Regions from separate parts of the Bacillus sp. CIS52 genome, predicted to be linked through region 2. Evidence: riboswitches for the same ligand, from Rfam matches in the RefSeq annotation. Region 2 holds a riboswitch; the other holds the start of a gene.
What was found. Region 2 has a riboswitch for glycine ahead of gcvT (glycine cleavage system aminomethyltransferase GcvT). Riboswitches for the same ligand answer to the same signal wherever they lie in the genome.

Region 1: it holds a riboswitch for glycine, as region 2 does, so the genes downstream of both, ACH32G_RS05435 (amino acid permease) here and gcvT (glycine cleavage system aminomethyltransferase GcvT) in region 2, are expected to answer to the same signal.

What each region holds. Positions count from the first base shown of each region.
Region 1 is NZ_JBIUFR010000001.1:1,139,476-1,150,742, reverse strand. It holds gene ahpF (alkyl hydroperoxide reductase subunit F) at 1-1,451, shown strand, start outside; gene ACH32G_RS05435 (amino acid permease) at 1,926-3,269, opposite strand; glycine riboswitch at 3,414-3,494, opposite strand; gene fbp (fructose-1,6-bisphosphatase) at 3,787-5,712, shown strand; gene ACH32G_RS05425 ((2Fe-2S)-binding protein) at 5,772-6,236, opposite strand; gene ACH32G_RS05420 (FAD binding domain-containing protein) at 6,229-7,071, opposite strand; gene ACH32G_RS05415 (xanthine dehydrogenase family protein molybdopterin-binding subunit) at 7,058-9,388, opposite strand; gene ACH32G_RS05410 (NTP transferase domain-containing protein) at 9,394-10,014, opposite strand; gene ACH32G_RS05405 (XdhC family protein) at 10,011-11,027, opposite strand; gene ACH32G_RS05400 (FUSC family protein) at 11,089-11,267, opposite strand, start outside.
Region 2 is NZ_JBIUFR010000002.1:474,655-485,921, forward strand. It holds gene tasA (biofilm matrix protein TasA) at 1-375, shown strand, start outside; gene sinR (transcriptional regulator SinR) at 423-758, opposite strand; gene sinI (anti-repressor SinI) at 792-965, opposite strand; gene ACH32G_RS12380 (YqhG family protein) at 1,142-1,936, opposite strand; gene ACH32G_RS12385 (DEAD/DEAH box helicase) at 1,958-3,628, opposite strand; glycine riboswitch at 3,774-3,874, shown strand; gene gcvT (glycine cleavage system aminomethyltransferase GcvT) at 4,053-5,153, shown strand; gene gcvPA (aminomethyl-transferring glycine dehydrogenase subunit GcvPA) at 5,168-6,514, shown strand; gene gcvPB (aminomethyl-transferring glycine dehydrogenase subunit GcvPB) at 6,507-7,979, shown strand; gene ACH32G_RS12405 (rhodanese-like domain-containing protein) at 8,018-8,401, opposite strand; gene ACH32G_RS12410 (lipoate--protein ligase family protein) at 8,595-9,431, shown strand; gene mntR (transcriptional regulator MntR) at 9,531-9,959, shown strand; gene ACH32G_RS12420 (patatin-like phospholipase family protein) at 10,073-10,948, shown strand; gene ACH32G_RS12425 (SA1362 family protein) at 10,945-11,267, opposite strand, start outside.

The DNA.
Region 1 (11,267 bases), on a different contig from region 2:
GCGCCGGTGATGATGACACTTCTAAGGACATGCTGGCTCTCGTTGACGAACTGGCTTCCATGTCATCTAAAATTTCAGTTGAAAAAACTGAATTAAACAGAACACCGAGCTTCAGTGTTAATCGTACCGGAGAAGACACAGGCGTTACATTCGCCGGTGTTCCTCTCGGCCACGAATTCACATCATTAGTGCTGGCATTGCTTCAAGTCAGCGGCAGAGCGCCTAAGGCTGATCAAAAGGTCATTGACCAGATTAAGAACATCAGCGGAGAATACCGCTTTGAGTCTTATATCAGCCTGACGTGCCACAACTGCCCTGATGTCGTCCAAGCATTAAACATGATGAGCGTGCTCAACCCGAATATCACTCATACAATGATTGACGGCGCGGCATTCAAAGAAGAAGTAGAAAGCAAAAACATTATGGCTGTTCCGACTGTTTTCTTAAACGGTGAATCTTTCGGAAGCGGCCGTATGACCATCGAAGAGATTCTCGCGAAAATGGGCAGCGGCGCAGATGCGTCTGAGTTTGCCGACAAAGAGCCGTTTGACGTTCTTGTTGTCGGCGGCGGACCTGCCGGCGCAAGCGCGGCGATCTACACGGCGCGTAAAGGCATCCGCACTGGTGTCGTCGCTGAACGCTTCGGCGGCCAGGTACTCGACACCATGAGCATCGAAAACTTCATCAGCGTCAAAGCGACTGAAGGACCGAAGCTCGCTGCAAGCCTTGAAGAGCACGTGAAAGATTATGATATTGACGTCATGAACCTTCAGCGCGCGAAACGCCTTGAGAAAAAAGACCTCTTCGAACTTGAACTTGAAAACGGCGCTGTACTGAAAAGTAAAACAGTGATCCTGTCAACAGGTGCCCGCTGGCGCAATGTCAACGTACCTGGTGAGCAAGAGTTCAAGAACAAAGGTGTTGCATACTGCCCGCACTGTGACGGACCATTGTTTGAAGGCAAAGACGTAGCCGTTATCGGCGGCGGAAACTCCGGAATCGAAGCGGCGATTGACCTTGCAGGTATCGTCAATCACGTGACTGTGCTGGAGTTCGCGCCGGAGCTGAAAGCAGACGAAGTCCTGCAAAAACGTCTTTACAGCCTGCCAAACGTCACTGTGCACAAAAATGCACAAACGAAAGAAATCACAGGCGACCAAAACGTAAACGGCATTACGTTCGTTGACCGTGAAACTGGCGAAGAAAAACACGTTGAACTTCAAGGTGTATTCGTCCAAATCGGTCTTGTGCCTAATACAGAATGGTTAGACGAAACCGTCGAACGCAACCGCATCGGCGAAATCATCGTCGATAAGAGCGGCGCGACAAGCGTTCCCGGCCTATTTGCCGCAGGGGACTGCACAGACGGCCCGTACAACCAAATCATTATTTCAATGGGATCAGGTGCAACTGCCGCTTTAGGCGCATTTGATTATTTGATCCGGAATTAATGTAAAAAAGCCGCCATACGAATGGCGGCTTTTTATGTTATCAGTTAGGGTTTGCCCCGCCAACACATGCTTTTCCTCATCGTTTTGCAGCTTCTCCCACTTTTTCGCCTGCTTTCTATATCATTTGAATTTTAAGGGTAATGTTAACATTACCCTTGTTAAAATAAATATATTCCCATTTATATCTATTACTTTTTCCTTTAATTAGAAAGGGGTTATTTGAATTGCAAAGAAAGTCTTTTACTGACTCATCCATTTTCTTTTTTTTAATTTTTATTTTGGGTGGCATACTTTTTCTTTTAACAAAATGATTCGAGTCTTTTTTAGTTGTTGACTCTCTAATCTATTTATACATAAGGCTTGCTCGCTATTAAGGCCCTATATTCGCCTGGTCAACGAAAGAAAAAGACAGCATACTGCAAGCGGTATGCTGTCTTTTTCGTGAAATTCTGATGACCATTTCATTCATAACCTTTATGTCTTGCTCCCTCTCGCCCGATAGATAAGAAACAGTCCAATAAACCACAGCGGCGTCAGCAGCAAAGCCGGGCGCGTCGCATCCGCAAACAGCATAATCACCAGAATGGCGGCAAACAGCGCCAGCACGGCGTAATTGATAAACGGCGCGAACGGCGCCTTGAAAGACGAGCTTGCGTGTAAGTCCGGACGGGTTTTCCTGTATCTGATATGACAGACAAGAATCACGCCCCACACCCAAATGAAACAAATTGCGCTGATAGTGGTCACGATGCCAAACGCTTCTTCCGGTATCAATTTGCTTAAAAGAGCGCCCGCTGACAGCACAATGACCGATACCCATAATGCGCTGCTCGGCACATGGTTTTTATTCAGCTTCGCGAAACTTGCCGGCGCCTGTTTCGTTTTGCTTAAATTATACAAAATCCGGCTTGTAGAAAACATCCCGCTGTTACAAGCAGAAGCGGCCGACGTTAATACGACAAAATTAATGATTCCCGCGGCCACCGGAATGCCGACTAAGCTGAAGGTTTTCACAAAAGGACTTTCCGCCGCATTCAGCTGCGTCCAAGGGTTAATACATAAAAGAATGATCAATGCCCCCACGTAGAAAAATAAAATACGCAATGGAATTTTATTGATAGCGGACGGAATGTTTTTTTTCGGATTTGATGTCTCCGCTGCCGACACACCCACTAATTCCACACCGACATAGGCGAAGATCACCATCTGGAACGACAGCAAAAAGCCTGAAAACCCGTTTGGAAACAAGCCGCCGTGCTCCCACAGATTCGCCGCTGAAACCGTTCCGGTATGCGTTTTGAACCCAATCACCAGCAAAACCACACCGATGACAATTAACGCGAGAATCGTGATCACCTTAATTAAGGCGAACCAAAACTCCAATTCTCCAAAAATCTTGACCGTTAACAGATTAAGCCCTAATAAAATGAGCAAACAGATTAGTGCAGGAACCCACTGCGGAATGTCAAACCAATATTTCACATATACACCGACGGCGATCACATCCGCCATAGCCGTCATAATCCAGCAAAACCAATAAGTCCAGCCGGTGACAAACGCCGCACGCGGCCCTAAATACGCCTCGGCAATATCCGTTAATGATTGGTACCCCGCTTTAGATAACAGCAGTTCTCCCAGCGCCCTCATGACGAAAAAAAGCGCAATACCTACAATAAAATACGCAAAGATGATAGAAGGACCCGCCAGCTGAATCGCCTTACCGGACCCTAAAAACAATCCGGTGCCGATCGTGCCGCCAATGGCGATCAGCTGCACGTGCCGATTCGACAAGTCCCTCTTTAGCTCTCGCTGTTCCACACCTGACTCCTCCTTACTTTTTGATGAACGACGAGAAAATAAAGCCAATAAAAAAAGAGATTGGATGCCCTCCAATCTCATGGTCATAAGAATATCAAATTATATTTGCGCCGCTGACAATCAACAGCATGCCAAATACATATTCGGTACTCTTCTGTCCTTTTGCCTGAGATTGTGAACCCTTCGGCGCCGCGGTAAACCCGCGGTCTCTCCAGAAGCCGCTCCTGCTGTAGTGCGACCCACAGCAATCATAGCCTGCTACGTATTAAGTTTCCGATAGAAATAACTATCAGCTAACTTTTTATTTTAATGGAAGTTTAATCATTTGTCAATAGGGTGATGAGCTGTCTGCGGAAGGTATATGTTGATGCCTTAAGCGCCGCATTTTCTGTTTTGTTTGTCTCAAAAAGGACTTATGAGGTACTATCATATAAGGTCTAATGATTTAAATATCATGTCATACTTTAAATTCACCTTATCATGCAATGGCTCGTAAATAAAAAGGGGATGGACGAGATTGGAAACCAAATATTTAGATCTGCTCGCACAAAAATACGATTGTGAAGAAAAAGTGGTCACAGAGATCATTAATCTGAAAGCGATACTGAACCTGCCGAAAGGAACCGAGCATTTCGTCAGTGATCTGCACGGAGAGTATCAGGCATTCCAGCACGTGCTGCGGAACGGTTCAGGAAGAGTCAAAGAGAAGATCCGCGATATTTTCAGCGGCGTCATTTACGATAGAGAAATTGATGAACTGGCAGCTTTGGTCTATTATCCGGAGGACAAACTGAAGCTGATCAAACATGACTTTGATACGAAAGAGGCATTAAACGAGTGGTATAAAGAAACGATTCATCGGATGATTAAGCTCGTTTCATATTGTTCTTCCAAGTACACCCGCTCTAAATTGCGCAAAGCGCTGCCTGCCCAATTTGCTTATATTTCCGAAGAGCTGCTGTACAAAACAGAACAATCCGCCAACAAAGAACAATATTACTCCGAAATCATAGAACAGATCATCGCGCTCGGCCAAGCTGATAAGCTGATCACCGGGCTTGCTTACAGCGTGCAGCGATTGGTAGTCGACCATCTGCATGTTGTCGGCGATATTTATGACCGGGGACCGCAGCCGGACAGGATTATGGAAGAACTGATCAACTATCATTCAGTGGATATTCAATGGGGGAATCACGATGTTCTCTGGATAGGCGCCTATGCCGGTTCCAAAGTATGTCTGGCCAATATTATCCGTATCTGTGCCCGCTATGACAACCTGGACATTATTGAAGACGTCTACGGCATCAATCTGAGACCGCTATTGAACCTTGCCGAAAAATATTATGATGATAACCCGGCTTTCCGCCCAAAAGCAACCGAAAACAGACCGGAAGATGAGATTAAGCAAATCACAAAAATCCATCAGGCGATCGCGATGATCCAATTCAAGCTTGAGAGCCCGATTATTAAGAGACGGCCGAATTTTAATATGGAAGAACGGCTGTTACTGGAAAAGATTGATTATGACCGCAATGAAATCACGCTGAACGGAAAAACGTATCAACTGGAAAACACCTGCTTTGCGACGGTGAATCCCAAACAGCCCGATCAGCTATTAGAAGAAGAAGCAGAAGTCATGGACAAGCTGCTGTTCTCTGTCCAGAATTCCGAAAAGCTGGGCCGCCATATGAATTTTATGATGAAAAAAGGCAGCCTGTATTTAAAATATAACGGCAACCTGTTGATTCACGGCTGTATTCCTGTTGACGAAAACGGCAATATGGAAACGATGATGATAGAGGATAAAGCTTATGCGGGCCGTGAGCTTCTCGATGTATTTGAACGGTTCTTACGGGAAGCGTTTGCTCATCCGGAAGAAACCGATGACCTTGCGACAGACATGGTCTGGTACTTATGGACAGGCGAGTATTCCTCCCTCTTCGGAAAACGCGCCATGACCACCTTTGAGCGGTATTTCATCAAAGAGAAGGAAACGCATAAAGAAAAGAAAAACCCGTATTACTATTTGCGTGAAGACGAGGCAGCCTGCCGAAACATCCTGAAGGAATTCGGGCTCAACCCGGATCATGGCCATATCATCAACGGCCATACACCGGTAAAAGAAATCGAAGGCGAAGATCCGATCAAGGCAAACGGAAAAATGATCGTTATCGACGGCGGCTTCTCCAAAGCCTACCAATCCACAACAGGCATCGCCGGCTACACGCTCTTATACAACTCCTACGGCATGCAGCTCGTCGCCCATAAACACTTTAACTCCAAGGCCGAAGTGCTGAGCACCGGAACCGACGTCTTAACGGTCAAACGATTAGTTGACAAAGAGCTGGAGCGGAAGAAAGTGAAAGAAACGAATGTCGGTGAAGAACTGATGAAAGAAGTCGCGATTTTGGAGAAACTGCGGGAGTATCGGTATATGAATTGAGGAATATGGAGTTCAGGGATGATTCTCTGGGCTCTTTTTGTGATTCCCCGTAATAACGGCTAATGATCCCCTTTCCCTGTATGTAAAACCGATTTAACCGCTTCTTCAATCTCCTTATAACCCGTACATCTGCAAATATTGGACTCCAGCCAATTTTTAATCGTTTCATCACTTGCATTCGGCTCAGTATTCACTAAAGCATGACAATTCATGATAAAACCAGATGTGCAATATCCGCATTGAAACGCAAATTTTTCAATAAAAGCCTTTTGAATCGGTGTATTGATAAGTCCTTCAATTGTCGTAATGTCTTTTCCTTCCCCTTCTGCCGCAAGCATTAAGCAAGATTTCATCGGTATCCCGTCCGTTAATACCGTACAGGCGCCGCAATCCCCATTTAAGCAGCCCGGCTTTGAACCGGTTAATCCGAGACGAAGACGGAGAGCAAATAACAAAGTATCGGCCGGTCTGACAGTCATCTGTCTTTCTTCGCCATTTACTTTCAACGTAATAGGATCAGACATGAGAACCTCCTTCTAATTCTTGTAAGGCATCTAAGATTGTATGCTGCAAGACAAATAACCGATATTCACTTGAGCCTTCTGCATCATCAAGAACGGGTTTAGGTACATACTGTAAAGACCTGCGGACTCTATCTTCTGCTGTGCCGCTTTTATCGTTAAGCACAGCCTCCATTTCAGCAGAACGAAAAGGAAATGGACATACGCCGCTGAAGGCCATTCTGATCTCATCATCTTTTTTCAGCGCACAGACTGTCACCAATGGATATCCGACATTCCACTGCTGTCTTCTTTTGATACTGACAAACGGCAAGTCAACATACGCTCGATCGACAACGATATGAAATAAAAAATCTCCTTTTCGCAACTGTATTTCCTTGTTAAATACTTTATTTATGGGACGGTAATGAATCCCCGCTCTCCCTGCAATCCCTAGCAAACTATCAGAAATCAGCAGCGGCAGCACGGCCTCACGGTAATAGATGCCCCCGCAAATGTTTCCGCCCAGGCTGATTTTATTTCGAGACGTCCGATCCGCAATTTCACTTACTGTTTTACTTAATAGCGGAAATGGATTTTCTTCCTCCAGTTTCGTTAATGACACGCCCGCTCCGATCACCAGATCATGTTCATAAAAACGGATGGCGTGAAATCCCGGAAGTGCGTTCATATCTATCACTGCATCCGTATAGACGATATTCAGCCTTCCTAACGTGATAATTTCCGTGCCGCCGGAAAAATACATTGGAGTTTTCTTTTCAGCCGCAAGCGAGTGAAACAGACGGGTTGTTTCTTGTATGGTCTTCGGCTTAAAATAGTCGAAATCAAACGGTATCATCTTTCCACCCCATTTGCGTCCTCCATAATTGTTCGGGAATGAGAGGAAGTTGATTCAATTGGACTCCTAAAGCGGCGGAAAGGCAATTTCCCAATGCTGCAGGCATCCCCAACAGTCCGTGTTCCCCGCCGCCGCGCGCTCCATAAGGCGCAATCACATGCGGGGTTTCAACAAATTCAATAATATATTCAGGCTGCTCTCCATAGTGAAGGGGTCTGTATGTTCTGAGTTGAGGATTTAATACTCTGCCATACGGATCAAATACAAAGGTTTCTCTTCCTCCAAATGCGATTCCCATACTCATCCCTCCCATCACTTGACCCCTTGCAGCTTTTTCATTCAGTACAGTTCCTATATCTACAACAGAATAGGCTTTTGTGATCCGATACGTATAATCCCGCTTATCCAACTCAACTTCAATTCCCTGCGCACCTACAGCCCACTCGGGTCCCGGCTTTCCTCTTCCCGTTTCCCTGTCTAAATTCGTCATCCGGGTTAATGTGTAATGGCCGCTCGCAATGATTTGGCCGCCAATGGTATTTCCATTTGGAAACGTATATCCGTAAGCAATGTCTTTTATGTCAACATGTACAGCAGGATAATCTATAAAATAAACTTTTCCGTCTGCCACTTCCAATTCCTCGACAGGAACCCGCAACACGCATGATGCCACTTCCTTAAGCTTTCGAATGGCTTCTTCCGCTGCATTCAGTACGGCTCTTCCGGCCATTAACGTCCCTCTGCTCCCGACGGTTTTCCAATGCTCGGGCGTTGTTTGGGTGTCTACAAGCATTTTCACGTGAATTTTGCTTATATCCATTTTCATTCGTTCCGCTAAGATTTGGGCTAACACTGTTTTAGTCCCTGTTCCAATTTCCACTACCCCTGACATCAAATTAATGCTTCCATCGGGATTAAAGGTTAAAATCACCCCGGATGTTGCATTTGTATCAAATGTTGAGGTTTTCCAAATACAGCTGATCCCCTTCGCCCGTATCTTCCGGCCGTCGATTTCAATTCTCTGTCCCTCGGACCAATTCATTAATTCCTTCAATCTCTCAATGCATTTCGGCACATTTCCGACCGTGCTTGAATTGAGAAGAACTTGAGTAGGTGTAGTATCACCGGGACGAATGGCATTTTTATAGCGGAGTTCTAACGGGTCCATGTTCAGCTTTTCCGCCAATACATCCATCGTCCGCTCAAAGGCAAATAACACTTCAGCATGGCTGTAGCCCCTGAATGCACTTGGATATGGATGATTCGTATACATACAATATGAATCACACGATATATGATCGATAGCGTACGGACCCGTACAATCAACCACCGCAGCCCGGCTGATGTCCACTCCTTTATCAGAGTATGCTCCGCCATCAAATAAAAGCTGAATGTCTGCCGCCTTTAAAATTCCATCCTTCGTGGCCCCTAATTTGACAATGGCATCCAGCCCTATGTGACCAGGAGATGTGATCATATCCTCTTCTCTCGTATTAAATAATTTGACGGGCCGGCCTCCGACTGCTTTTGATGCCAAATAGGCAATGACCTCTAACTGAACGGCTGCTTTTCCCCCGTACGCCCCTCCTACTAAAGGAGTTTTGACGATAACCTTTCCGGGTTCAATACCAAAGTACCACTCCATTAATTTTTTAATGGCAAAAGGAGCTTGGGAGGATGTAGTCATGATAATCTCCTCATCAGCCCGAATTTCAACAATCGAGCATCTTGTCTCCATAGCCGCATGATCAGAAGGGTTAAAGGAAATTTGGAATTCTGCTGTCACATCACTTTCCTTAAACCCGTCTTCAATATTTCCTTTTCTGATTTTATCCAGGTTCGCGATATTTGTCTTCGGAACCGGGAATACACCTGCCTTCTTCTCATAGCGGTCAACATGTTCATGGACGAGGGGAGCATCCTTTTGAAAAGCCTCACGGGGGGAATTGACGACGGGAAGAGGTTTATAGGACACTTTAATGGCATCCGCGGCCTTTTTAGCTATGATTGGATTTTCCGCAACAACTACAGCAACCGGCTCCCCGTGGTACCTGACCCTTTTATAAGCAATTGGCGGCCTGTCTTTAATTTCTTCACCTGCAAGCGGAAAAGGTTCATCGCCCAATATCGCTTTCACTCCGGGAATCTTCCAAGCTTCTGAAAAATCAATAGACACAATATCGGCATGAGCATATGGGCTGATCAGCATTTTTGCGTGTAATGTGCCTGTTTCATGTAAATCATCCGTATATTTCGCCTTACCCGTCACTTTTTCAAGGGCCTCTTTCCGAATGACACTTTTCCCGATATACTCCAACTCATTCACTCCCCGAATTTATTCAGCAGGAAAGTATAATCTTCAACCGTGTCTACGTCATAAAAAAGCAAAGGGTCTTGAAAGCTGATCATTTTTCCCGTCTTGACCATACTTTCACGGATCACGTGCCGGGCGCCCTGATCTCCCTTTAACTGATGCAAGACTGGAAAACATTGATTTGAGAATAAAATGGGGGGCATAGGAAGATGCTGATTTTCAGCGGCGATAAATGAATAGCGGCGCTCCTTTTGATAGGAATCAATTAACGTATTGATGATATCTGCGGTGACAAACGGCTGATCTGCAAGGAGAATGATAACGGCGTCAGCCTCGTACGCTGCCGCTTTTTTCAAACCGCATTGTATAGAATGGCCTTGGCCCTTACCCGCTTGCTCACATTCTGCCTGACTCCACTTATTTGAGATGGGATTTAAAAAGAAAAAATCCGAAAGCCAATGCAGTGAATCTCCCTTTCTCGTTACAACGAAGATATGATCTAATTCAGATAACAGGGCATGTTTAAGCGCCATACTTCCGAGGGAGACCCCATTGAGAAATAAACTGCGCTTATCCGTCCCCATGCGTCTGCTTGTACCGGCTGCCAGGTAAATGCCTGCTGTTTTCATAAGCGAGCCCTTTGTTTTCGCATTTCTTTAATCATCTCGCCAACAATGCTTACAGCAATTTCCTCAGGCCCTTGTGCCCCGATGGGAAGCCCAATGGGGGAATGAATATCCTCTGGAATCTCAGCTCCGCCTAATAGCCGCTCGGTGCGCCTTCTGGGGCCTAATACACCTTTATAAAACACATTCTCGTTTTTTAATGTATGTAAAATGATCTGATCTTTTTGAAAGCTGTGCGTCATAATAACAACAAAATCCCTTTGGGTCATCCTCAGGCCTTCTATGACTTCTTCCGGTGCTCCTATTATCAATTGGCCGGCTTCAGGAAAATGGCCGTGATGACATAAAGCGGGACGCCAGTCAATCACTGTCACATGAAAGCCCGCACAAGCCGCCAACGAAACGAGCGGCCTTGCATCTTCTCCTGCTCCGAAGACATATAGACAAGGTTTTGGAACCATCTGATGGATAAACAATAAATCAGATGTATGTTCATCCCTTTTGATTCCCTTTTCTGTCTGTCTCAGTTTTTGGATACAGCCTTGTTCCATAACATTCTCGCTTCCAAACACTCTGCCGTCCTCAGCTATATACAGATCTTCCTTCGGCTCTAACATTTCAGTGAATCGTTTCACTCGGGTCACAGACTTTTTTTCATCTAAGCATGTCTTGACTGTCATCAGATTTCGTTCCAATTCCCCTTTTACAGGCTCAAGCAACACCGTCAAAGCACCATTACAGCCAACACCCTGCCCCCAGGATAAATCGTCCTCCGCGCTCATATCAAAGCGGACAATCAACGGCTCTCCCCCAGCCCAGATCTGCTCTGACCTTTCAGCAAGATCTTCCTCCAGACAACCGGCGGATAACATTCCGACTCTTGTTTTATCCCCTAAAATTAACATGGAGGCCCCTTCCTTCTTATAAGCGGACCCCTCTGTTTTAATGATGGTAGCCAGTACCTTAGCTTTCGCAGAAGCCGCGATGACCTCCAAAATCCGGTGTATATCATCCATTTGATTTCCCCCGCTTTTACCTGATCATCTGTATATCCATATTCTTTTTTTCCAGAGAACATTACAAACTCTTCAGCAATTTCTTCGTTTCTAAAAAAAAAGAGTCCTTATAGACCTTATGACCGGGCAGCGGGTGTGACTGCATGCCGGAACGGAGAGATTCCAATAACACGTTCTGTTCCTTCTGTTTCCAATTGTCTGTTTCACCCAGCTGTATTCCTTTAAAACCCGCAAAAAATT
Region 2 (11,267 bases):
TTATACTTAATGTCAACAAAACAGGATAAAGCAGCTGCCGAAGCGATCAGCAAACACATTGATCCGAAATTCTTGAGTGCAAGCGGAAAAGTCAATGTGGCAACCATTAACGGCAAGACGGCGCCTGAGTATGACGGAGTTCCGAAAACGCCTGTTGATTATGATCAGGTGCGGATGGAAATCCAATTTAAAAATGATACCGCAAAAGGTGCGGACGGACTGAGTGTCCAAAACAAATTCCAAGGCAATGCGATTTCTCTTCAATTCTCTTTTGAAGCGACGCAATGGAACGGCTTGACCATTACAAAAGATCATACGGATAAAGACGGTTACGTGAAGGAAAACGAAAAGGCTCACAGTGAGGATAAAAACTAATCCGAACGTCGGGCAGATAAAAGAGGAGTTGTGCACATATGGCGGCACTACTCCTCTTTTTGCGATTTTCTCCATTTTTGATAATCTAAAAATTCACGAAATTGTTTTTTTGATACCCCGGATGTCATCGCATCACGAACTAATTTCTCCCATTCACTATCTAATTGACCATCGTATTCGGTTTCATGTTTTTCATCAAGTAAAGTATGAACCGAGACGTCCAGAACAGCGGAGACTTTTTCTAGAAATTGAATGGAGGGGTTCGTCTGTAAATTTCGTTCTATTGAGCTTAAATAAGACTTCGCTACCCCAGCTTTTTCAGCTAGTTCTGATAGTGAGTAGCCTTTTTCTTTTCGGTATTGTTTAATACGCTGGCCAATCAATGTCATCACCTTCCTTGTGATATTATAGCACATTCAGAAAGGATTTACGGTATGACTTCTGGCGGCCTGGATATGTTGAGAAGACTTTTTATGCGAATGCAGGTATTTGCGTATTTCTTCCAGGCTGATATTTGCTTTTTGAGCTTCTAATATCAGCTCAACCCATTCCTTATCTAATTGCGAAAATTCCATTTTTGCATTTTTCATGCATTTTCTCCTCCTAAAATACTTGTTTATGTATTTCAGCCAATCCGCCCATGACCTTATCTTTACATGTCTGGAAGTGATTCATCGCATGCGAAACGCCAGAAATTTTTTCTATATACTTTTATTATAATATAGAATTTCCAGAAAAAACGGGAAAGGTGTCGAATGGATAACGCTTATCCAGAAAAATTACTTTGCAGGAAAAATAAACCGCCGTTTTCAATCTGAATATGAATTTTCGGCTGATATAAGGCTTTCAGCGCTTGTTTTTCCAAATGGTATTCCTCAGGTTTTTCTTCTGTCTGCTCATAAAACTGATCGAGCAGCCTGAGGTCCTTTTTCCATCTGGCGATCGCGCTGTCGGCCCAGTCTGACGGCTCTTTGGCGGCAGCGTCTTTTAAGTAATGCTCCATCCTTTTAATTCCGCTTTCCGGCTTAATCATCGGCGATATGGTAAAGCAATAGTCTGATATTTGTGATGTCATCGGCAGAGGTGCAAGCTTCTGCTGAAATCCCTCAACGATTGTTCCAGAAACAAGATGCAGGCCTAAAGACAAAAGTCTGTCTTTTTTCATGTCGGATTGGTATGAAATCACTACATTTAATCCAAGCCAGGGCTGAAGCGGCACTCTGGCTCCGGCTGATACAATTTTCTCATATATTCTTGTAAATCTCCCATTTTGTTTAACTGCTTGAAAGATTTGAAAGAGGCGCGGGGCTCCAAAGTAAATAAACTCGCCGTCCATATCCTCCGGAGCCGTTTCTTTATCAGTGATGAACGTAATCTTCATCGGGTTCGGTTCGCCGCCCGTTTTTTCACGCCAATGCCAATAAAACGGGCGGTTCATAATTTGTTTGTCCATCTCGACCGTCAACTGAACCGTCATAAAACCCGGCCCGTGTTCAGTAATCGGGCAGTGGTTCGCTTCAAAAAAGCGCAGTAAAAATTGGTGAACTTCCTGCTGTCTCATGTCGCGCTTCCTCCTTTTAGATTAAGAGCCTTTTTTTCTGGCGGGTTTTTCCGTACCATACGATAAGAAAGAGGTAAGGTTGTCCATTTTGATCCGCATTTCTTCCTCTGTCAGCGAGTGGCATAAAATATCATGTAAATGATCTTCAAAATTGCTCACTTTGATTTTTGTTAAAATGTCATCTAGTTCTCCGACGACATTTTCAAATAAATGAATTTTGTCATACAAGAGTTTTAAGATATGCTCTTCCACCGTATGTTTTGTCGCCATATTGTAGATGTGGACATCTCTTTCCTGACCGAGTCTGTGAATCCTTCCGATTCTTTGTTCAAGCCGCATCGGGTTCCACGGAAGGTCATAGTTGATAATATGGTTGCAAAATTGCAGGTTGATCCCTTCCCCTCCGGCTTCTGTAGCGATCAGGACCTGCACTTTGCCGCGGAAGAGATCCTTCATCCAGTCTTTTTTCCCGCGCTTAAATCCGCCTCTGAACGGAACGGAGCTTATGCCGTTCTGCTGGAGGAACCATTGTAGATAAATCTGTGTCGCCCGATACTCAGTAAAAATAATGACCTTGTCATTAATCTTTTTAATTAAGTCAACAACTTGAATCGCTTTTGAGTTTTGCGTGACTTGATTGATGCGGTCCATTAAATTGGCGATCGTCTGTTCATCGAAAGCGGGCGCTTGTTTGTCTTTTTGATCAAGCATTTTTTTAAGCGTCATATACACGGCTTCCCTGCTTGAACAGCACTCCCGTTGCAGCGTCATAATGGAAAATGCGCTTGCGGGCTTTTCTGTGCCGTTTTTCAGTGCGTTAATGTCATCGTAGAGCGCCTGTTCCGTCGGTGAAAAGGTGATCGGCACTGTTTCCACGTGTCGCTTCGTCCATGTAAGCCCTGTGTCGCTCCGTGTGTTGCGGATCATCACTTTATTGACGAGCTCTTTCAAATGCTCATGAGCGTCAATCCCGTCCTTTTGATTGAACGTTTCTTGAAATCCGCTTTCATTTCCTAAGTGGCCGGGTTTTAACAGTGACACTAAATTGAAAATTTCTTCGATCCGGTTTTGAATCGGAGTCGCCGTCAGAAGCAGGCAGTATTTCTTCACAAGACTTCTCGCAAATTCATAATTTTTCGTTTTGCTGTTTTTGAGCTTATGCGCTTCGTCAATAATGACGAGATCATACGGAATCGAAAGCACAATCTCCTTGTGAGGCGAACGCTTGGCCGTATCAATAGAAGAAACGACGATATCGCACTGTTCCCACACATAGCTTTTTTTCTGTTCAACAGCGGGTATTAAAAACTTCTCCTGAAGCTCTTTCACCCACTGGGACACGAGTGATGCCGGCACAAGAATCAGGATTTTTTTGGCCAGCCCGCGAATCATGTATTCTTTTAAAATCAGTCCCGCTTCGACCGTTTTTCCGAGCCCCACTTCATCAGCCAAAATCGCTTTGCCGTTCATTTTTTCAACGACTTTCTGCGCGACTTCAAGCTGATGGGGAAGCGGAGTGAAATCAGGCAGGTATAAAGGAGCCCTTAACCCTTCGAATTCAGGAATGGCAAGGGTCTGCTGGACTTCAGCCGACAGTTTGTACATCTCCCAATTTGACCAGGGGCCGTCGGTTTTCAGCCGCTCAGAAAACTCTCCCGGCCAGTTTGCATCAAATATGATCTCTGCTGTCATATGTAACAAAACCGCCTTTCTTTTAAAAAACTGATTTATCATCATTTTTGTTGCCGGACGTAAGTGAGGGTGGTAGGATATAAGTAATCATTTCACTAAAAGATATTGCTTTAGTATGTCCATAACAATTGGTAAATATGAGCGAATGACAGCAAGGGGAGAGACTCGGACGAAAAATGTGCATCCGGGCGCCGAAGGAGCAAACTGCGGAGTGAATCTCTCAGGCAAAAGAACTCTTGCTCGACGCAACTCTGGAGAGTGTCTGCGATTTGAAGCAGCAGACCACCAAAGGGGACGTCTTTATGATGTTTTCATAAAGTAAACTTTCAGGTGCCGGGACAGAGAAACCTTCATTTTCATGAGGTGTTTCTCTGTCCTTTTTTATATGTCTTTACAATGCGCCAATGACTGAAGGGGGAAGATGATGCTGAAACGAACACCGCTTTATGACGTGTATAAAGAATACGGCGGAAAAACGATTGATTTTGGAGGATGGGAGCTGCCGGTTCAATTTTCTTCTATTAAAGAGGAGCATGAAGCCGTCCGCACAAAGGCGGGTCTGTTTGATGTATCCCATATGGGAGAAGTCGAAGTCTCCGGTAAAGACGCCCTGTCTTTTCTGCAAAAAATGATGACAAATGACGTTGCCGATTTAAATCCGGGAAGCGCCCTCTATACCGCCATGTGTTATCCTGACGGCGGTACGGTCGATGATTTGCTGATCTATCAGAAAAGCGAGAGCTGCTATCTGCTTGTGATTAACGCGTCCAATATTGAAAAAGACATCGCTTGGCTGACAGAACACGCGGAAGGGGATGTCACGCTGATGAATCAGTCTGACGGGATTTCACTGCTAGCCGTTCAGGGGCCGAATGCTCAGGCGGTTCTTGCGAAGCTGACTGAACGTGATTTGTCTTCCTTAAAACCGTTTACGTTTATTGATGGAGCGGACGTTGCCGGCCGCCAAGTTCTGCTTTCAAGAACAGGCTATACCGGTGAAGACGGGTTTGAACTCTATTGCCGAAATGAAGATGCGGTGCATCTATTTAAGGAGATTCTTACAGCGGGAGAGAATGAAGGAATCGTTCCGTGCGGCCTCGGCGCGCGTGATACGCTGAGATTTGAAGCGAAGCTCGCTTTATACGGTCAGGAATTGACGAAAGACATTACACCGATTGAAGCCGGGATCGGATTTGCCGTAAAACACAAGAAAGATTCTGATTTTTTTGGGAAGTCTGTATTGAGTGAACAGAAAGAAAAAGGAGCTCCGCGTAAGCTGGTCGGGCTTGAGATGATTGAAAAGGGGATTCCGAGACACGGATACGCCGTGAAAAAAGACGGTGCCCTGATCGGGGAAGTCACGACAGGCACACAATCCCCGACGTTAAAGAAAAATATCGGCCTTGCCTTAATCAAAACGGAATTCAGTGGAATTGGAACGGAAGTCGAAGTGGAAATCCGCAAAAAAACGGTAAAAGCAAAGATTGTCCGCACGCCGTTTTATAAACGCCCAAAACAGAGCTGAAAAAGGAGAGTCATATGAAGCATCGATATTTGCCCGCGACAGAACAGGATAAAAAAGAAATGCTGAAAGCCATCGGCGCAGATTCAATTGATGAACTGTTTGCCGATATTCCGGAAGATGTGAGGTTTCAAAAAGACTACCAAATTAAAAAAGCAAAATCAGAAACAGAGCTGACGAGAGAGCTGACAAAGCTTGCGGCGAAAAATAAGGACGCTGTTACATATGCATCTTTTCTGGGGGCAGGAGTGTACGATCACTATCAGCCGGTTATCGTCGATCATGTGATTTCCCGGTCAGAGTTCTACACGGCATATACGCCTTACCAGCCTGAAATTTCACAAGGAGAGCTGCAGGCGATTTTTGAATTTCAAACGATGATTTGCGAGTTAACAGGTATGGATATTGCAAACTCCTCCATGTACGACGGGGGAACGGCGCTGGCAGAAGCGGCGATGCTTGCATCGGGACATACGAAAAAGAAAAAAATCGTCATTTCCGCAGCCGTTCATCCGGAATCACGGGATGTTCTGAAAACATACGCAAAGGGCCAATATATTGAGGTTGTAGAGGTGCCCGCGAAAAACGGCGTCACAGATCTTGAAGCATTGGAACATGCCGTTTGTGATGAGACGGCCGCCGTGATCGTTCAGTATCCGAACTTCTTCGGACAAATTGAGCCGTTAAAGGACATTGAGCCGCTCGCACATAAAGGGAACAGCCAGCTGATTGTTTCTTCTAACCCGCTCGCCCTCGGTATTTTGACTCCGCCCGGAGCATACGGAGCTGATATCGTCGTCGGGGACGCGCAGCCTTTCGGCATACCTGCGGCGTTCGGCGGCCCGCACTGCGGCTATTTTGCAGTAACGAAAAAACTGATGAGAAAGGTGCCGGGCCGGCTTGTCGGCCAAACGGAGGATGAAAACGGGCGGAGAGGTTTTGTTCTCACCCTTCAGGCGCGCGAGCAGCATATCAGAAGAGACAAAGCCACCTCTAACATCTGCTCAAACCAGGCGCTGAATGCGTTAGCAGCTTCAGTCGCGATGACGGCGCTCGGAAAAAACGGCGTCAAAGACATGGCCCGCCAAAATATACTGAAAGCCGATTACGCGAGACGCCAAGCGAAAAAAGCCGGCTTGCACGTAGCATTCGACGGCCCGATGTTTAATGAATTTGCCGTCAGGCTGAACCTCCCCGTCAAGGAAGCAAACCGGCGGCTCCTCAATGACGGCATCATCGGCGGATATGACTTAGGCCTTGCGTATCCGGAATTGAATCAGCATATGCTCATTGCCGTCACAGAGCTGAGAACAAAAGAAGAGATCGATTCGCTTATTGCGGGATTGGGGGATCAACATGAATAATCAAGATCAGGCGCTTATTTTTGAAATGTCCCGCGAAGGGCGTATCGGTTACAGCCTTCCGGAGCTTGATGTGCCGGAAACAGAGCTTGAAAGCCTTCTTCCCGGTGACTACATCCGCGATGAAGACGCAAAGCTGCCGGAAGTATCAGAGCTTGATATTATGCGGCATTATACCGCTCTTTCCAGAAGAAACCACGGAGTTGATTCAGGTTTTTATCCGCTCGGCTCCTGTACGATGAAATACAATCCGAAATTAAATGAAAAAATTGCCCGGTTCCCTGGCTTTTCCGCCATTCACCCGCTTCAGGACGAGGACACGGTTCAGGGGGCGCTTGAGCTTTTATACGATTTAAGCGGACATTTGGAGGAAATTACCGGCATGGACGAGGTGACGCTGCAGCCTGCCGCGGGCGCTCACGGCGAATGGACCGGCCTGATGATGATCCGCGCCTATCATGAAGCGCGCGGGGACTTCGGACGGACGAAGGTCATTGTCCCTGATTCAGCTCACGGCACGAATCCGGCATCCGCTACGGTCGCCGGTTTTGAAACGATTACCGTCAAGTCGAATGAACACGGACTGGTTGACATTGAAGATCTGAAAAGAGCGGTAAATGAAGAAACAGCGGCGCTGATGCTGACGAATCCGAACACCCTCGGATTATTTGAGGAAAACATTACGGAAATGGCTGAAATCGTCCATCAGGCCGGCGGAAAACTTTACTATGACGGAGCGAATTTAAATGCCGTTTTAAGTAAAGCAAGACCGGGAGATATGGGGTTTGACGTCGTTCACCTTAATCTGCATAAAACATTTACCGGGCCGCACGGCGGGGGAGGACCGGGTTCGGGGCCGGTCGGAGTAAAAAAAGAATTCATTCCGTATCTGCCGAAACCCGTTCTCACGAAAAAAGAGGGCCGTTTGACTTTTGACGATGACCGCCCGCAATCGATCGGGCGCGTAAAGCCTTATTACGGCAACTTCGGCATTAATGTCAGAGCCTACACGTATATCCGTTCTATGGGGCCTGACGGCTTAAAAGCAGTGACCGAAAACGCGGTTTTAAATGCAAATTATATGATGAGAAGACTCGCGCCTTATTATGATCTCCCGTATGATCGTCATTGCAAGCATGAATTTGTGTTATCGGGAAGAAGGCAGAAAAAGCTCGGCGTAAGAACGCTTGATATCGCTAAACGGCTTTTAGATTTCGGTTATCACCCGCCGACTGTGTATTTCCCGCTAAATGTTGAAGAAAGCATCATGATCGAACCGACGGAAACGGAATCCAAGGAAACGCTTGATGCGTTTATAGATGCGATGATTCAAATTGCGCGGGAGGCGGAGGAATCGCCTGAAATCGTTCAGGAGGCGCCGCATACCACGGTAGTCAAAAGAATGGATGAAACCAAGGCCGCAAGAAAGCCGGTTTTAAAATACGAACATACATCTGAAGGGGTGTAAAAAAAAGAGCTTCCGTATAAACGGAAAGCTCTTTTTCATTATTGGTTCTTTGCTTTAATTTTTCCGCCCCATTTTTTAAATCCGCCTTTCAGGTTGTAAATATCCTTGCAGCCGTGTTTGCGGAGCGTCTGTGCCGCGCGGCCGCTGCGGACATTGTTTTGGCAGTACAGATAAACGGGTTTATCAGGACGGATTTCGCTTTTGCGCTGTTTCAGCTGTGAAAGCGGAATGTTGCGCGCGCCGAGAATATGGCCGCCTTCAAATTCATTCGGTTCACGGACGTCAATCAGCTGCGCTTTTCTGTAGCCCGCGCGGAATTCCTCTTCCGTAAGTGTTTTCATTAAACGCTGTTGGTAAAAATACGACACGATCATATAAACGATAAACGCCGCAACAATAATTAAAGCAATCATATTAGACAATGCGATTCTACTCCTTTAGCTTATAAAATCAAAACCCTGCTTCCTGAAAACAAGGCTCACCGGACGTTTTGGGACAAATACTATTATAGTAAAGCATGAAGCGATTGTCATCCTTAATGAAACGAAATATTTTTCATTTTCACGGCAGTTTGATAAACTGATTTTATTAAAACGATAAAGAAGGGTTCAATGTATGGAAAAAGAAACATGGCGGTTTATTGACTCAGGGAACGAAAGCCCGGCATTTAACATGGCGCTGGATGAAGCGCTTTTATATTGGCACAGCCAAAAGAAAATTCCCCCGGTGATCCGTTTTTACGGGTGGAATCCGGCAACATTGTCTGTCGGATATTTTCAAAATATTAAGAAGGAAATTAACTTTGACGCAGTACATAAACACGGTCTCGGGTTTGTCAGAAGACCGACAGGCGGACGGGGTGTTCTGCATGATAAAGAATTGACATACAGCGTCATCGTTTCAGAGGATCACCCGGAAATGCCGGCCACGGTGACAGAGGCGTACCGGGTCATTTCAGAAGGCATTCTGCAGGGATTCAGAAACCTTGGGCTTGATGCCTGCTTTGCGATTCCGCGCACGGAGAAAGAAAAAGAAAGCCTGAAAAATCCGCGCTCGTCCGTTTGCTTTGATGCGCCTTCGTGGTATGAGCTGGTCGTCGAAGGACGCAAAGTTGCGGGAAGCGCCCAGACACGCCAAAAAGGCGTTATTCTTCAGCACGGCTCCATCCTGCTTGACATTGATGAGGACAAGCTGTTTGATCTGTTTTTATATCCGAGCGACAGAGTCCGTGAGCGCATGCAGCGGAATTTCAAAAACAAAGCGGTAGCCATCAACGCCTTAGCCCAAAAACCGGTGACGATGGATGAAGCCAGAACCGCTTTTAAAGCCGGTTTTGAGGAAGGCCTGAACATTCATCTTGAACCTTACACGCTCACTCCTGAAGAGCTTGCGTTTGTCAATGAGCTGGCCGAGACGAAATACGCGTCTGACGAATGGAATTATAAGCGCTGATTAAGGCTTGACAGGCCGGAAGCATCCTTGTTTTTTCATAACCGTTAGTGTAAACTTGTAATGGTTTATTAAGTTAAGGTGCTTTTTGGGAGGGGTACGATGACAACACCAAGTATGGAAGATTATATTGAACAGATTTATATGCTGATAGAAGAAAAAGGATATGCGCGGGTTTCTGATATCGCGGAAGCTTTGGCAGTCCATCCCTCCTCTGTAACGAAAATGGTTCAAAAACTAGATAAAGACGAGTATTTGATTTATGAAAAATATCGCGGGCTCGTATTGACGTCAAAAGGCAAAAAGATCGGCAAACGGCTCGTATACAGACACGAATTGCTTGAGCAGTTTTTACGAATCATTGGTGTTGATGAAGAGAAGATTTACAATGATGTAGAAGGAATCGAACATCATCTGAGCTGGAACAGCATTGACCGCATCGGCGATCTCGTTCAGTATTTTGAAGATGACGACCGCCGGAAAAAAGAATTGAAATCCGTACAGAAAAAAACCGAAACTCCCGGTGAATAAAAGGGCGGCCCAAATAGGGCGCCCTTTTTTTAATGTCTTCATTCTTTGGTCTATTTCCCCAAGCCGTTTCTTAAAATAATAATACACCTTGGATGGAAGGGAGAGGGCGCGCTATGCAGATTGACGGCGTATTTTCGGGCGGGGGAATAAAAGGGGTGGCGCTTGCCGGCGCTTATGAAGCGCTGGAAGAAAAGGGCTTTCGCTTTGAAAGGCTCGCCGGAACAAGCGCCGGCGCGATTATTGCCGCATTGATCGCTGCGGGCTACACGAGCAGAGAGGTTCATGCGATCATCGATGATGTCGACGGAAGGCAATTGCTTGATCAGAGATGCTCATTCCTCCCGCTGAAAATCCTGCAGTGGGTGTCGATATATTGGCGCCTCGGATTATACAGAGGCGATGTGCTGGAAAAGTGGATTGCGGATAAATTAAAAGCGAAGGGCATCATCGCGTTCGGCGATATGAAAAAAGGATCGCTCCGTCTGATCGCTTCAGATCTGACGAACGGAACGATGATCGTGCTTCCCGACGACCTTCCCCGCTACGGATTAAATCCGGAGGTGTTCCCGGTTGCCAGAGCTGTCAGAATGAGCTGCAGCATCCCTTATTTTTTTGAACCGATTAAACTGAAGACCGAAAAAGGCATTTCAACGGTTGTTGACGGCGGCGTGTTAAGCAATTTTCCGATTTGGCTGTTTTCAAAAGAGCGCAAGCGGCCGGTCATCGGAATTTCGCTTTCACCTAATGAAAAAGAGCGTCCGAAGAAATCAATCCGGAACGCTTTTGAGCTGTTCGGCGCTTTGTTTGAAACGATGAAAGACGCTCATGATGCCAGACATATCGCGACAAAGTACGAACAGAATATTATTTTTATTCCGGTGGAACATGTAATGGCGACGGAGTTTCACCTCACACCGCAAAAAAAACTAGCTCTCATTGAGCTAGGAAAAAGCAAAACAGAGCAATTTTTGAAGCAATGGAGCTATTAAAAAAGCGCTCTGTTTTTCTTTTTATTCTTTTTACCTTCTATGACGGTAAGCTGGGTCTGGCTTTTTTTCTTAAGAATCATCGGCTTCGGTCTGCTGCTGCTCGGCACGCTCCGCAAATGGCTGACCCGCCCTCTGTGGCCGGCGCGGTGTTTCGCTTTTTGCTCCTTCATTCGGAGCCGCGATTGTTTGGCCGCTTTTCTGAAAGCGGTTCCGTCACGTCCGGCGCGGCGGTTCAGGACCGATCTCACGATAAAATAAATAATGATGCCTGCGATAATGACGGTGATCGCTCTTGAGATCATCTGTCCGGGGTTTGTGA